3 regions of the Burkholderia mycopellens genome follow, and region 3 is predicted to be linked to each of the others. Evidence: predicted binding sites of a transcription regulator. Region 3 holds the regulator's gene; each other region holds the start of a gene.

Evidence for each region. The regulator HrcA, encoded in region 3, represses chaperone genes, less so after heat shock. The targets are predictions, from matches to a motif close to TTAGCACTCNNNNNNNNNGAGTGCTAA.
Region 1: groES (co-chaperone GroES) is a predicted target of HrcA. The motif match lies at 2,243-2,269, and genes of this name have one in related genera.
Region 2: rpoH (RNA polymerase sigma factor RpoH) is a predicted target of HrcA. The motif match lies at 1,764-1,790, and genes of this name have one in related genera.

Annotation. Positions count from the first base shown of each region.
Region 1 covers NZ_OZ183803.1:2,801,821-2,805,314, forward strand. Annotated here, with positions in the region: gene ACPTTC_RS30715 (LysR family transcriptional regulator) at 1-642, opposite strand, end outside; gene ACPTTC_RS30720 (zinc-dependent alcohol dehydrogenase family protein) at 777-1,796, shown strand; gene ACPTTC_RS30725 (hypothetical protein) at 1,882-2,196, opposite strand; gene groES (co-chaperone GroES) at 2,302-2,592, shown strand; gene groL (chaperonin GroEL) at 2,605-3,494, shown strand, end outside.
Region 2 covers NZ_OZ183802.1:3,492,509-3,496,002, forward strand. Annotated here, with positions in the region: gene leuA (2-isopropylmalate synthase) at 1-350, shown strand, start outside; gene ACPTTC_RS16295 (nuclear transport factor 2 family protein) at 494-877, opposite strand; gene ACPTTC_RS16300 (acyloxyacyl hydrolase) at 923-1,492, opposite strand; gene rpoH (RNA polymerase sigma factor RpoH) at 1,853-2,788, shown strand; gene ACPTTC_RS16310 (hypothetical protein) at 2,813-2,983, opposite strand; gene cydP (cytochrome oxidase putative small subunit CydP) at 3,156-3,434, shown strand; gene ACPTTC_RS16320 (cytochrome ubiquinol oxidase subunit I) at 3,424-3,494, shown strand, end outside.
Region 3 covers NZ_OZ183802.1:813,948-817,441, forward strand. Annotated here, with positions in the region: gene ACPTTC_RS03850 (NAD kinase) at 1-436, opposite strand, end outside; gene hrcA (heat-inducible transcriptional repressor HrcA) at 568-1,590, shown strand; gene hemH (ferrochelatase) at 1,989-3,053, shown strand; gene ACPTTC_RS03865 (RNA-binding S4 domain-containing protein) at 3,059-3,466, shown strand; gene ACPTTC_RS03870 (hypothetical protein) at 3,438-3,494, opposite strand, start outside.

The sequences.
Region 1 (3,494 bases), on a different replicon from region 3:
GTCGTGCACCGCGCCGTCCGCACCGACGACCCGCCACGGCGTCGGTTGCCCGCCGCGCGAATACGCGATGCCGACGTGCGACGCGAGTTCGCCGGGCCCCGCCGGACGGCCATGACGTTCGAGATAGGCAGGCGACGCGCAGATGCCCATGCGCTGCACGCCGAGCTTCCGGCCGACGAGCGCGCTCGTATCGGCCAGTTCGCCGATACGCACCGCGATGTCGAAGCCGTCGTTGACCAGATCGGCCACGCGATCGCTGAACGACACGTCGATTTCGAGCCGTGGATGGCGCTCCACGAGGCGCCGCATGACGGGCGCAACGCATTGCCGCCCGAACAGCACGGGCACGCTGACGCGCAACCGCCCCGCCGGCTCGCGCTGCCCCGCGTCGAGCGCGGCCTCCGTCTCGCCGAGTTCGGCCAGCAGCCGCCGGCACTGCTCGTAATAGACGAGCCCTTCGTCCGTCAGGCCGAGCTGGCGTGTCGTGCGCTGCAGGAGCCGGGTGCCGAGACGGCGCTCGAGCCGCGCGACGACCTTCGCGACGGCCGAGCGCGTGACGCCGAGCCGCAGCGCAGCCGCCGCGAAGCTGCCCGACTCCACCACGTCGACAAATTCGGCCACGCCTCTCAGCCGCTCGTCCATGCCATTCCGCTCCGGTTGGGTCACGTGATTGTTTCCGCAGGGGCGACATGCATCGGCCGAATTCTCGCCAATGCGTCCCCATGCGCAACACTATGATAGTCCGCTCTATCTCGAAATATCGAAAAGGAGTCGACATGCACGCATGGCAAGTGAAACCGGGCGACGGCGTGGCCGGGCTTCGGCGCATCGACGCGACACGCCGCGCGGTCGGGCCGACCGACGTCGTCGTGAAGATCCACTCGGCCGGACTGAACTACCGCGACCTGATGTTCGCGCGCGGCGACTATCTCGGCATCGGCACGGACGCGCTGATTCCGGTTGCCGACGGCGCCGGCGAAGTCATCGAAACCGGCCGCGACGTCACGCGCTTCAAGCCGGGCGATCGCGTGATCAACACGTACTTCCCGCACTGGACCGACGGGCCGCCCACACCGCGGAAAGTCTCCGGGTCGCCCGGCGCGCAATTCGACGGCGTGCTGGCCGAACACTTCGTGTCCGACGAAGCCGCGCTGGTCGCGATTCCCGCCCACCTGAACTACGACGAGGCGGCGACGCTGTCATGCGCGGGCATCACGGCGTGGAACGCGCTGTTCGCCGACGGCGGCTTGAGGCCCGGCGCGACCGTCGTGCTGCTCGGCACGGGCGGTGTGTCGATCGTCGCGCTGCAGCTCGCGCATGCGGCGGGGCTGCGCACGATCGTCACGTCGTCGAGCGATGCGAAGCTCGAACGCGCGCGCGCACTCGGTGCCAACGCAACCATCAACTATCGTACGACGCCCGAATGGCAGGACGAAGTCCTGCGGCTCACCGGCGGCGCGGGCGCGGATCGGGTCGTCGAAGTCGGCGGCAAGGATACGCTGCCGCGCTCGGTCGCCGCGACGAAGATGGGCGGCATCGTGTCGGTGATCGGCGGCCTCAGCAGCTTCGCCGGCCCCGAACTCGGGCTGCTGTCGCTGATCGGCGGGATCCGGCAGCTGCACGGGATCATGGTCGGCAGCCGCGCGATGCTCGATGACGTCGTGCGGCTCGTCGACGCGAAGCAGATCAAGCCGGTGGTCGATCGCGTGTTCGGCTTCGACGAAGCGCCGCAGGCCTATGCGTACCTGCAGTCGGGGCAACACTTCGGCAAGGTCGTGATTCGCGTCGCGCAGTAAGCGCATCGAGGCGACGGGCCGTTCGGCCCGCCGCCTCTTCCGTCATCGCCCCGTCAGAACTTGTGACGGATCCCCGCGTGAACCATCAACTGCTTCGAGGTCGACAACAGCGCAGCCGCGCCGAAGCGAAGTTCGCATCGGCGCCGGCCAATCCCGAACCCGCAATCGCGCCGCCCGACGTCGCATCCGGGTTGTCCCCATTCGGAAAAGCCGCGCCGACGAGCAGCCCGCCCTGCTCGTACTGCACGCCGACACTCCACTGCCCGTTGTTCGCGAAGCCCGTGTCGTTGCTGACGCTGTACGTGCCGCCGAACGATTCGCCCGGTCTGCACGCCCGCCGCACGGCGGGCCGTGTCGCAACAGCGGGAGCGACGCGCTTTGCACGACGGCGCGAATGCATTTCCGAATCCGTTATTGGATCGCGGCGCCGCGCATTTTTATACTCGTCAGCACTCTCTGTTAAAGAGTGCCAGCCAATTTCGACAGATCAGCACAGGACGAAAAAATGAGCCTACGCCCCTTGCACGACCGCGTGATCGTGAAGCGACTCGACCAGGAAACCACCACCGCGTCGGGCATCGTGATCCCCGACAGCGCCGCGGAAAAGCCCGATCAGGGTGAAGTGATCGCCGTCGGCCCCGGCCGCAAGGATGCGGACGGCCAGCGCATCGTGCCCGACCTGCAGGTCGGCGAGCGCGTGCTGTTCGGCAAGTACGCGGGTCAGGCCGTCAAGCTGGACGGCACCGAGTTTCTCGTGCTGCGCGAGGAAGACATCGTCGCGGTCGTCAATCACTAACGGAGCGCAATCATGGCAGCGAAGGAAATCATTTTCAGCGACGTCGCACGGGCCAAGCTGACGGAAGGCGTGAACATTCTCGCCAACGCGGTGAAGGTCACGCTCGGGCCGAAGGGCCGCAACGTCGTGCTCGAACGCAGCTTCGGCGCACCCGTCGTCACGAAGGACGGCGTGTCGGTCGCGAAGGAAATCGAACTCGCGGACAAGCTGCAGAACATCGGCGCCCAGCTCGTGAAGGAAGTCGCCTCGCGCACCAGCGACGCAGCCGGCGACGGCACCACGACGGCCACCGTGCTCGCCCAGGCGATCGTCCGCGAAGGCCAGAAATACGTCGCGGCCGGGCTCAATCCGCTCGACCTGAAGCGCGGCATCGACAAGGCCGTCGCGGCGGCCGTCGACGAGCTGAAGAAGATCAGCCGGCCGACCACCACGAGCAAGGAAATCGCGCAGGTCGCGACGATCTCCGCGAACGGCGAGGAATCGATCGGCCAGCGCATCGCGGAAGCGATCGACCGCGTCGGCAAGGAAGGCGTGATCACCGTCGAGGACGGCAAGTCGCTCGCGGATGAACTCGATGTGGTCGAGGGGCTGCAATTCGATCGCGGCTACCTGTCGCCGTACTTCATCAACAATCCCGACAAGCAGATCGCCGAGATCGAAAGCCCGTACATCCTGCTGCACGACAAGAAGATCGCGAACATCCGCGACCTGCTGCCGGTGCTCGAACAGGTCGCGAAGTCGGGCCGTCCGCTGCTGATCATCGCGGAGGATGTCGAAGGCGAAGCGCTCGCGACGCTGGTCGTGAACAACATCCGCGGGATCCTGAAGACGGTGGCCGTGAAGGCGCCGGGCTTCGGCGATCGCCGCAAGGCGCTGCTCGAGGACATCGCGATCCTCACGGG
Region 2 (3,494 bases), 2.7 Mb from region 3:
AATTCTTCGACACCGACGGGCCGGCCGCGCACCACGGCAACGGCGCGCGCTGGCAGAACCGCGAGATCGCGACGGCGCCCGCGGCGGATACACCGCCCGACGATGCCGCGCGACGTTTGGCCGCGGCATTCGCGGCGGCCGCCGGCGCGGCGATCGACATCGCGTCGTGCGAACACGCGCGCACGACGGATGGGCGGATCGCGGTATCGGTCGGCTGCCGGGTCGGCAATGCGCCGCTGCGGCACGGCGTCGGCCTGCACGCGGATGCGGCGAGCGCCGCGCTCGATGCGGTCGTCAGCGCGATCAACCGCTCGGCCTGGCACTGCGCGGATCACCGCGCGGCGGCCTGAGCGCCGGGTTCCGTTTCAGGGTTCAACCGTCAGCGAGCGGGGCGTGACCGCCCGTGCGCCGCGCGATCCGCGCCGCACGAGGCAGCAAAAAGCGGCCCAGAAGGCCGCTTCGGTCGGGACATGGAAAGGAGCGCCACGCGCGCTCATGTCTCGGTCGCGCACCGCGTCGCCTGCCACGCGAACAGGCTCCAGCGGCCCTGTTCGTGGGTGTGGACGGAGGTATAGGCAATCGGGAAGACCAGGCCGCCGTTGTTCGTTTCCATCTCGATCAACGCGCGGCCGGTGACGATGCAGGTTTCATCGCCGACGGGCAGCACGTCCTGCGACTGGATTTCGATCTGGCGATAGCGGCGGCGGCCGGCGACGATGGCGTCGATGAACTGCTGCTTGGTTTCGCGTTTGCCGTTGGTGTGCACGAAGAACACCTTGTCCGACAAAAGCGCGTCGAGCGCCTCGCCGTCCCCGTCCACCATCGCCCGGAACCGATCGCGCTCGAGCGCGCGGATCGCATCGACCACCTTCGCCATCGCCTGACTCCTCGGCAACGCGCACGCCGTGCGCGGGCATGCGGATCAGAAGTTGTACTGCAAGTAGAACTGGTGGAAATTTATACCAGGATTCGGCTCTTTGATACCCGCGTTAGACACATGTTCAAAACGGTAGCCGACCTGATACTGTTGCCGTTGGCCGAACTGCACGCCCACCCCCGCCGTCGGCGCGAACTGGAACGCGGTCCCCATCGAGAAATGATCCGAGATCGTCGGGTGCGTCAGCAGCCTGACACCGCCGCCGGCCTCGATGAACGGGCGAATCTCCCCGGCGCTCTTGATGAAGCGGAACATCGGCGTCACGCCGAATTCGCCAATGCTGCCGTGGACGTTGCCGCCCGTGTGCCAGTAGCCGGCGTGTCCTTCCACGACGAAAGCGAAGTGCCAGCCGCCGATTTCCCACCAGTTCCAGCCCGGATCCCACACCACGCCGAGATCGGCCTTGTCGACACCGTGGCGATCCGAAAAACCGCCGCCCGCCTGAATCCCCCATCGATCCGCGCATGCCGCGCCTGATCCGCCCAGAAGAGACGCCGCCAGCATCGCGTGCAGCGCAAGCCGGCTGCGGGGCCAGCGATTCTTGTTATTGTTCATCTGACACTCCAACTTTGTGGGTTGAATGGAGCCTGCCGCTTTGGCCGGCTCAAGCGAACTGAATGGTATGGTAAAGGACTTTTCGGATCGGCATCACAAAGCGAAATGGCTTCCTTCCAAAACGACAAAAATTGAAATCGTCTACTGATAACCATCAGAAACAACGGCTTACGGAACTTCGCTTCGCCGTCTCGGTCGCAGAATAGACTATCGACTCGACTTTCTTGATAGAAAAAACGGGAACTCCGATGCCCACGCTTGCTCTAAGGAATTAGCACTCATCTTGCGGGAGTGCTAAGATGGCCCACGGAATCTCATTCGAGACCGGGGGTTTGTCCCTGATTCCAAAGGAGTTTTTTAGTGAGCAACGCCCTGACCCTCCCGAACACCCTGAGCCCCACGCCGGCCAAGGCCGAATCGGCAGGCTCGCTGGCGCTCGCAGCCCAATCGATGTTGCCCGGCCAGCTTGGCAACATCGACGCGTATATCCAGGCCGTCAATCGCATTCCGCTGCTGACGGCCGAAGAGGAACGCCAGTACGCAACCGAATTCCGTGAAGGCAACAATCTCGACTCGGCACGCCGCCTCGTGCTGTCGCACCTGCGGCTCGTCGTGTCGATCGCGCGCAACTACCTCGGCTACGGCCTGCCGCACGGCGACCTGATCCAGGAAGGCAACATCGGCCTGATGAAGGCTGTGAAGCGCTTCGATCCGGCTCAGAACGTGCGTCTCGTGTCGTACGCGATCCACTGGATCAAGGCCGAGATCCACGAGTACATCCTGCGTAACTGGCGCATGGTGAAGGTCGCGACGACGAAGGCGCAGCGCAAGCTGTTCTTCAACCTGCGCAGCCACAAGAAGAGCATGCAGGCGATGACGCCCGAGGAAATCGACGGCCTCGCGCAAGAGCTCAACGTCAAGCGCGAAGACGTGACCGAAATGGAAACGCGCCTGTCGGGCGGCGACATCGCGCTCGAAGGGCAGGTCGAAGACGGTGAGGAATCGTACGCGCCGATCGCCTACCTGGCCGACTCGCACAACGAACCGACCGCCGTGCTCGCCGCACGTCAGCGCGACACGCTGCAGACGGACGGCATCGCGCAGGCACTCGACGCACTCGACGCGCGCAGCCGCCGCATCATCGAGGCGCGCTGGCTGCACGTCGACGACGACGGCTCGGGCGGCTCGACGCTGCACGATCTCGCCGCCGAGTTCGGTGTGTCGGCGGAACGCATCCGCCAGATCGAAGCGAGCGCCATGAAAAAGATGCGCACCGCCCTCGCCGAATACGCGTAAATCGCTGCGATTTAGAGCGCTTCATCAAAAACCGCTGCCCGACCGGCAGCGGTTTTTTTTCGCCTGTCTTTTCTCCTGCTTTTCATTCGCTTCTCCGCCCGCTTCATCACTCGTTTCCGCGCCGATTAATTGACCTGATTCGTCAGGCAATAGGCCGTTTGCAGGCCCCTTCCGCATAACCTTGATCTGCCTCAAGTTTCGGCCCGTGTTTCGCGACGGTCTGCCGCAGCGCAGCACTCGGAATCGGAAAGCCGTCCTTTTAAAATTGGCATGTCAGGCGCAAAAGGATTAAAACAGCTTCACGGCCGTCATAAATCCGACGTAAAGTCGCCCCAAATTCGACGTAAATCGATTCAGGATAATCGCCTTGATCTCGATCAATAAAGAGCCCGCGCCGCCTCCCCCGCGACCGGCCGGCACGATCGGCTGGCGCGCGCGCATCGCCGCGTGGGCTCGCGGCCCCACCCTCGCCCGCGACATCACCCTGGTGCTGATCGTCAAGCTGATCCTCCTGATGTCGCTCAAATACGCATTCTTCAATCATCCGCAGGCCGAGCACATGGCGCTTGCGCCTGCCGTCGTCGCCGAGAAACTGCTCTCGGTACCGGCGCCAGCACCCACCGAGGGAGACCACCATGATAAGTAGTGAAGTCGTCGATCTGTCGCGTCTGCAGTTCGGCATCACGGCGCTCTACCACTTCCTGTT
Region 3 (3,494 bases):
TCGCATGGTAGATCGGTTCGCCGTCGCGCATGATCCGGGCCTCGAGCAGCGCGCGCTCCTCGCGTTCGAACTTGCCCGACAGGATCACTGGCACGAGCGCCTGCATGTCGGCCGCCGCGATATCGGTGATGAAGCCGAGCCGCCCGTGGTTGATCCCGATCAGCGGTGTCTTGTACGGCGCGAGCTGGCGGCCGATGCCGAGCATCGTCCCGTCGCCGCCCAGCACGACCGCCACGTCGGCGCGCGCCCCGATTTCGGCCGGGGTCAGCGCCGGGTAGCCGGTGATGCCGATCTCGCGCGCGGTCTCGGCTTCGAAGACGACCTCGAAGCCCTGCTTGGCGACGCAGGCGGCCAGTGTGGCGAGCGGCTCGGCGATGTTGGGCGTGTTGCTCCGGCCGACGAGCGCGACAGTGTTGAACTGATTACCGGTTTTCATGCCGGCATTACACCATAGCTCGTTGACGAAAAGAACCGGCCGCGCACGGGCGGGGCCGGATCGGGCCAACCCGCGCAACGGCAGCCGACGCCACTCGCCGCGGTCGCGCGGTTGCGCTAAAATTTTCCACCATGCTAGATCCTCGCGCACGAACCCTCCTGAAAACCCTGATCGAACGGTATATCGCCGACGGTCAGCCAGTCGGATCGCGCACGTTGTCCCGTTACTCCGGGCTCGAGCTGAGCCCGGCGACGATCCGCAACGTGATGTCCGACCTGGAGGAGCTCGGCCTCGTGTCGAGCCCGCACACGTCGGCCGGCCGCGTGCCGACGCCGCGCGGCTACCGGCTGTTCGTCGACACCATGCTGACGGTCGAGGTGCCGATCGACGCCGAAGCCGTCGCGCGGCAGGTGCAGAACACGTTGCAGGCCGGCGAGCCGCAGCAGCGGGTCGTGGCGGCCGCCGCGAGCGTGCTGTCGAACCTGTCGCAGTTCGCGGGCGTCGTGCTGACGCCGCGCCGCAGCCACGTGTTCAAGCAGATCGAGTTCATGCGCCTGTCGGACAAGCGCATCCTGCTGATCATCGTCACGCCCGAGGGCGACGTGCAGAACCGGATGCTCGCGACGCCGCGCGATTACTCGCCGTCGCAACTGACCGAGGCGTCCAACTACATCAATGCGCATTTCGCCGGACTGTCGTTCGACGAGGTGCGCCGCCGCCTGCGCGACGAGATCGACCAGCTGCGCGGCGACATGACCGCGCTGATGCATGCGGCCGTGACGGCCAGCACCGAGGTGCCCGACACCGAGGACACCGTGCTGATTTCCGGCGAGCGCAACCTGCTCGAAGTGGCGGATCTCTCGTCCGACATGGCGCGGCTGCGCAAGCTGTTTGACGTATTCGACCAAAAGACGGGCCTCCTGCAACTGCTCGACGTGTCGAGCCACGCCCAGGGCGTGCAGATCTTCATTGGCGGCGAATCGACGCTCGTGCCGATCGAGGAAATGAGCGTCGTGACCGCACCTTACGAGGTGAACGGGCAGATCGTCGGCACGCTCGGCGTGATCGGCCCGACCCGCATGGCGTACAACCGCGTGATACCGATCGTCGACATCACCGCGCGCCTGCTGTCGCTCACGCTGAGCCAGCAGTAGCCTGCCGTCGCCGGCCCGATCCCGCCCCGTCATCTTGCCGCGGCACCGCGCGTGCCGGCAGTCGGCCGAACGATAGGGCCTGGTTCCGCTCATGACGCGCTTGCGAACGAGCGTTGCCAGTCGCCGTGCAGGAAGCAAGGCGCACCGTCTAGCCGAGCCAAACAAGCGACGCGCGCCGCCGCTATGCGGCCGGCAACGCTCGCTCCCCTGATTGGAATCGATCTTTTGCGGGGCTGGCCGCCAGAAGCGCCGATCGCGGCGTCATGCGCGTTGCGCTCGGCCTTCTGGCGTCCAGTGCAAGCTCGTCATGAGCGGGAGCAGGTCCTGGCCGACCGGCGCGGGGCGGCCGGCTATAATTGAGAGCCGTCCGGTTCCGTGCCCCGAGCACGTTATTGCCCATGCGTTTCGATCTTGAGCCGTCCTCGAGCACCGCGGCTGCCCATCGCATCGGTGTGCTGCTGATCAATCTCGGCACACCCGACGCCCCGACGCCGCGCGCGGTGCGGCGCTACCTGGCCGAATTCCTGTCGGATCCACGGGTCGTCGAGATTCCGCAGGCCGTCTGGCAGGTGCTGCTGCGCACGCTGATCCTGCCGCTGCGCGGCCGCGCATCCGCGAAGAAATACGCGGCCGTCTGGATGCCCGAGGGCTCGCCGCTGCGCGTCTACACCGAGCGCCAGACCGATGCCGTGCGGCACCTGCTCGCGTCGAACGGCTATCAAGTGCAGGTCGACTACGCGATGCGCTACGGCAGCCCGAACATTTCGCACGCGCTCGCGCAGTTCAAGCGTGCGGGCGTCGAGCGCGTGCTGCTGATGCCGATGTATCCGCAATACTCGTCGTCGACCACGGCCACGGCCTTCGACGCCGCATTCAACGCGCTCGCGCGCATGCGCAACCAGCCGGAGGTGCGCACGGTGCGGCACTACGCCGACCATCCGGCCTATATCCATGCGTTGGCCGAGCAGGTGCGCCAGTATTGGGCGCAGCACGGCCGGCCCGACTTCGCGGCCGGCGACAAACTCGTGCTGAGCTTTCACGGCGTGCCGAAGCGCACGCTCGACCTCGGCGATCCCTACCACGACCAGTGCCAGCAGACAGGGGCGCTGCTGATGGCCGCGCTCGGGCTGTCGACGACCGAATGCCGCATCACCTTCCAGTCGCGGTTCGGCAAGGCCGAATGGCTGCAGCCCTACACCGCGCCGACGCTGCGCGAGTTCGGCGAGGCCGGCGTGCGGCGGGCCGACGTGTTCTGTCCCGGTTTCACGGCCGATTGCCTGGAGACGATCGAGGAGATCGGCATGGAGGTGCGTGACGAATTCCTCGCCGGCGGCGGCAAGGCGTTCCACCGGATTCCGTGCCTGAACGGCGCGCCCGCGTGGATCGGTGCGCTCGGCGAGATCGTCGCCGAGAATCTGCAGGGCTGGCCGGTCAAGGCCGCGCAGCCCGAAATGGTGAGTTAAGCGCGATGAATTACAAGATCTCGACCGAACCGGGCGCGAAGCTGCGCATCGACAAATGGTTGTGGGCGGCGCGGTTCTTCAAGACGCGCTCGCTCGCGACCGATGCGGTCGACAAGGGGCACGTGAAGATCGGCGGCGCGGCAGTCAAGCCGGCGAAGGAGGTGCGCGTGGGCGACGAAGTCGAGATTGCGATCGACGGCATCGTCTGGCACATTGCCGTGCTTGGCGTGTGCGACGTGCGCGGGCCGGCGAGCGTCGCGCAGACGCTTTACGAGGAAACGGAAGCAGGGCGGGCCGCGCGGCTCGCCGAACTGGAGCGGCGTCGCACGTATCGCGAACCGGCAGCCGAATTGCACGGCCGGCCGACGAAGCGCGACCGGCGCATCATCGACAGATTTTCTGGTGGGAGCTGAACATCTGGTCGAACGTCGCCCGCGCGCT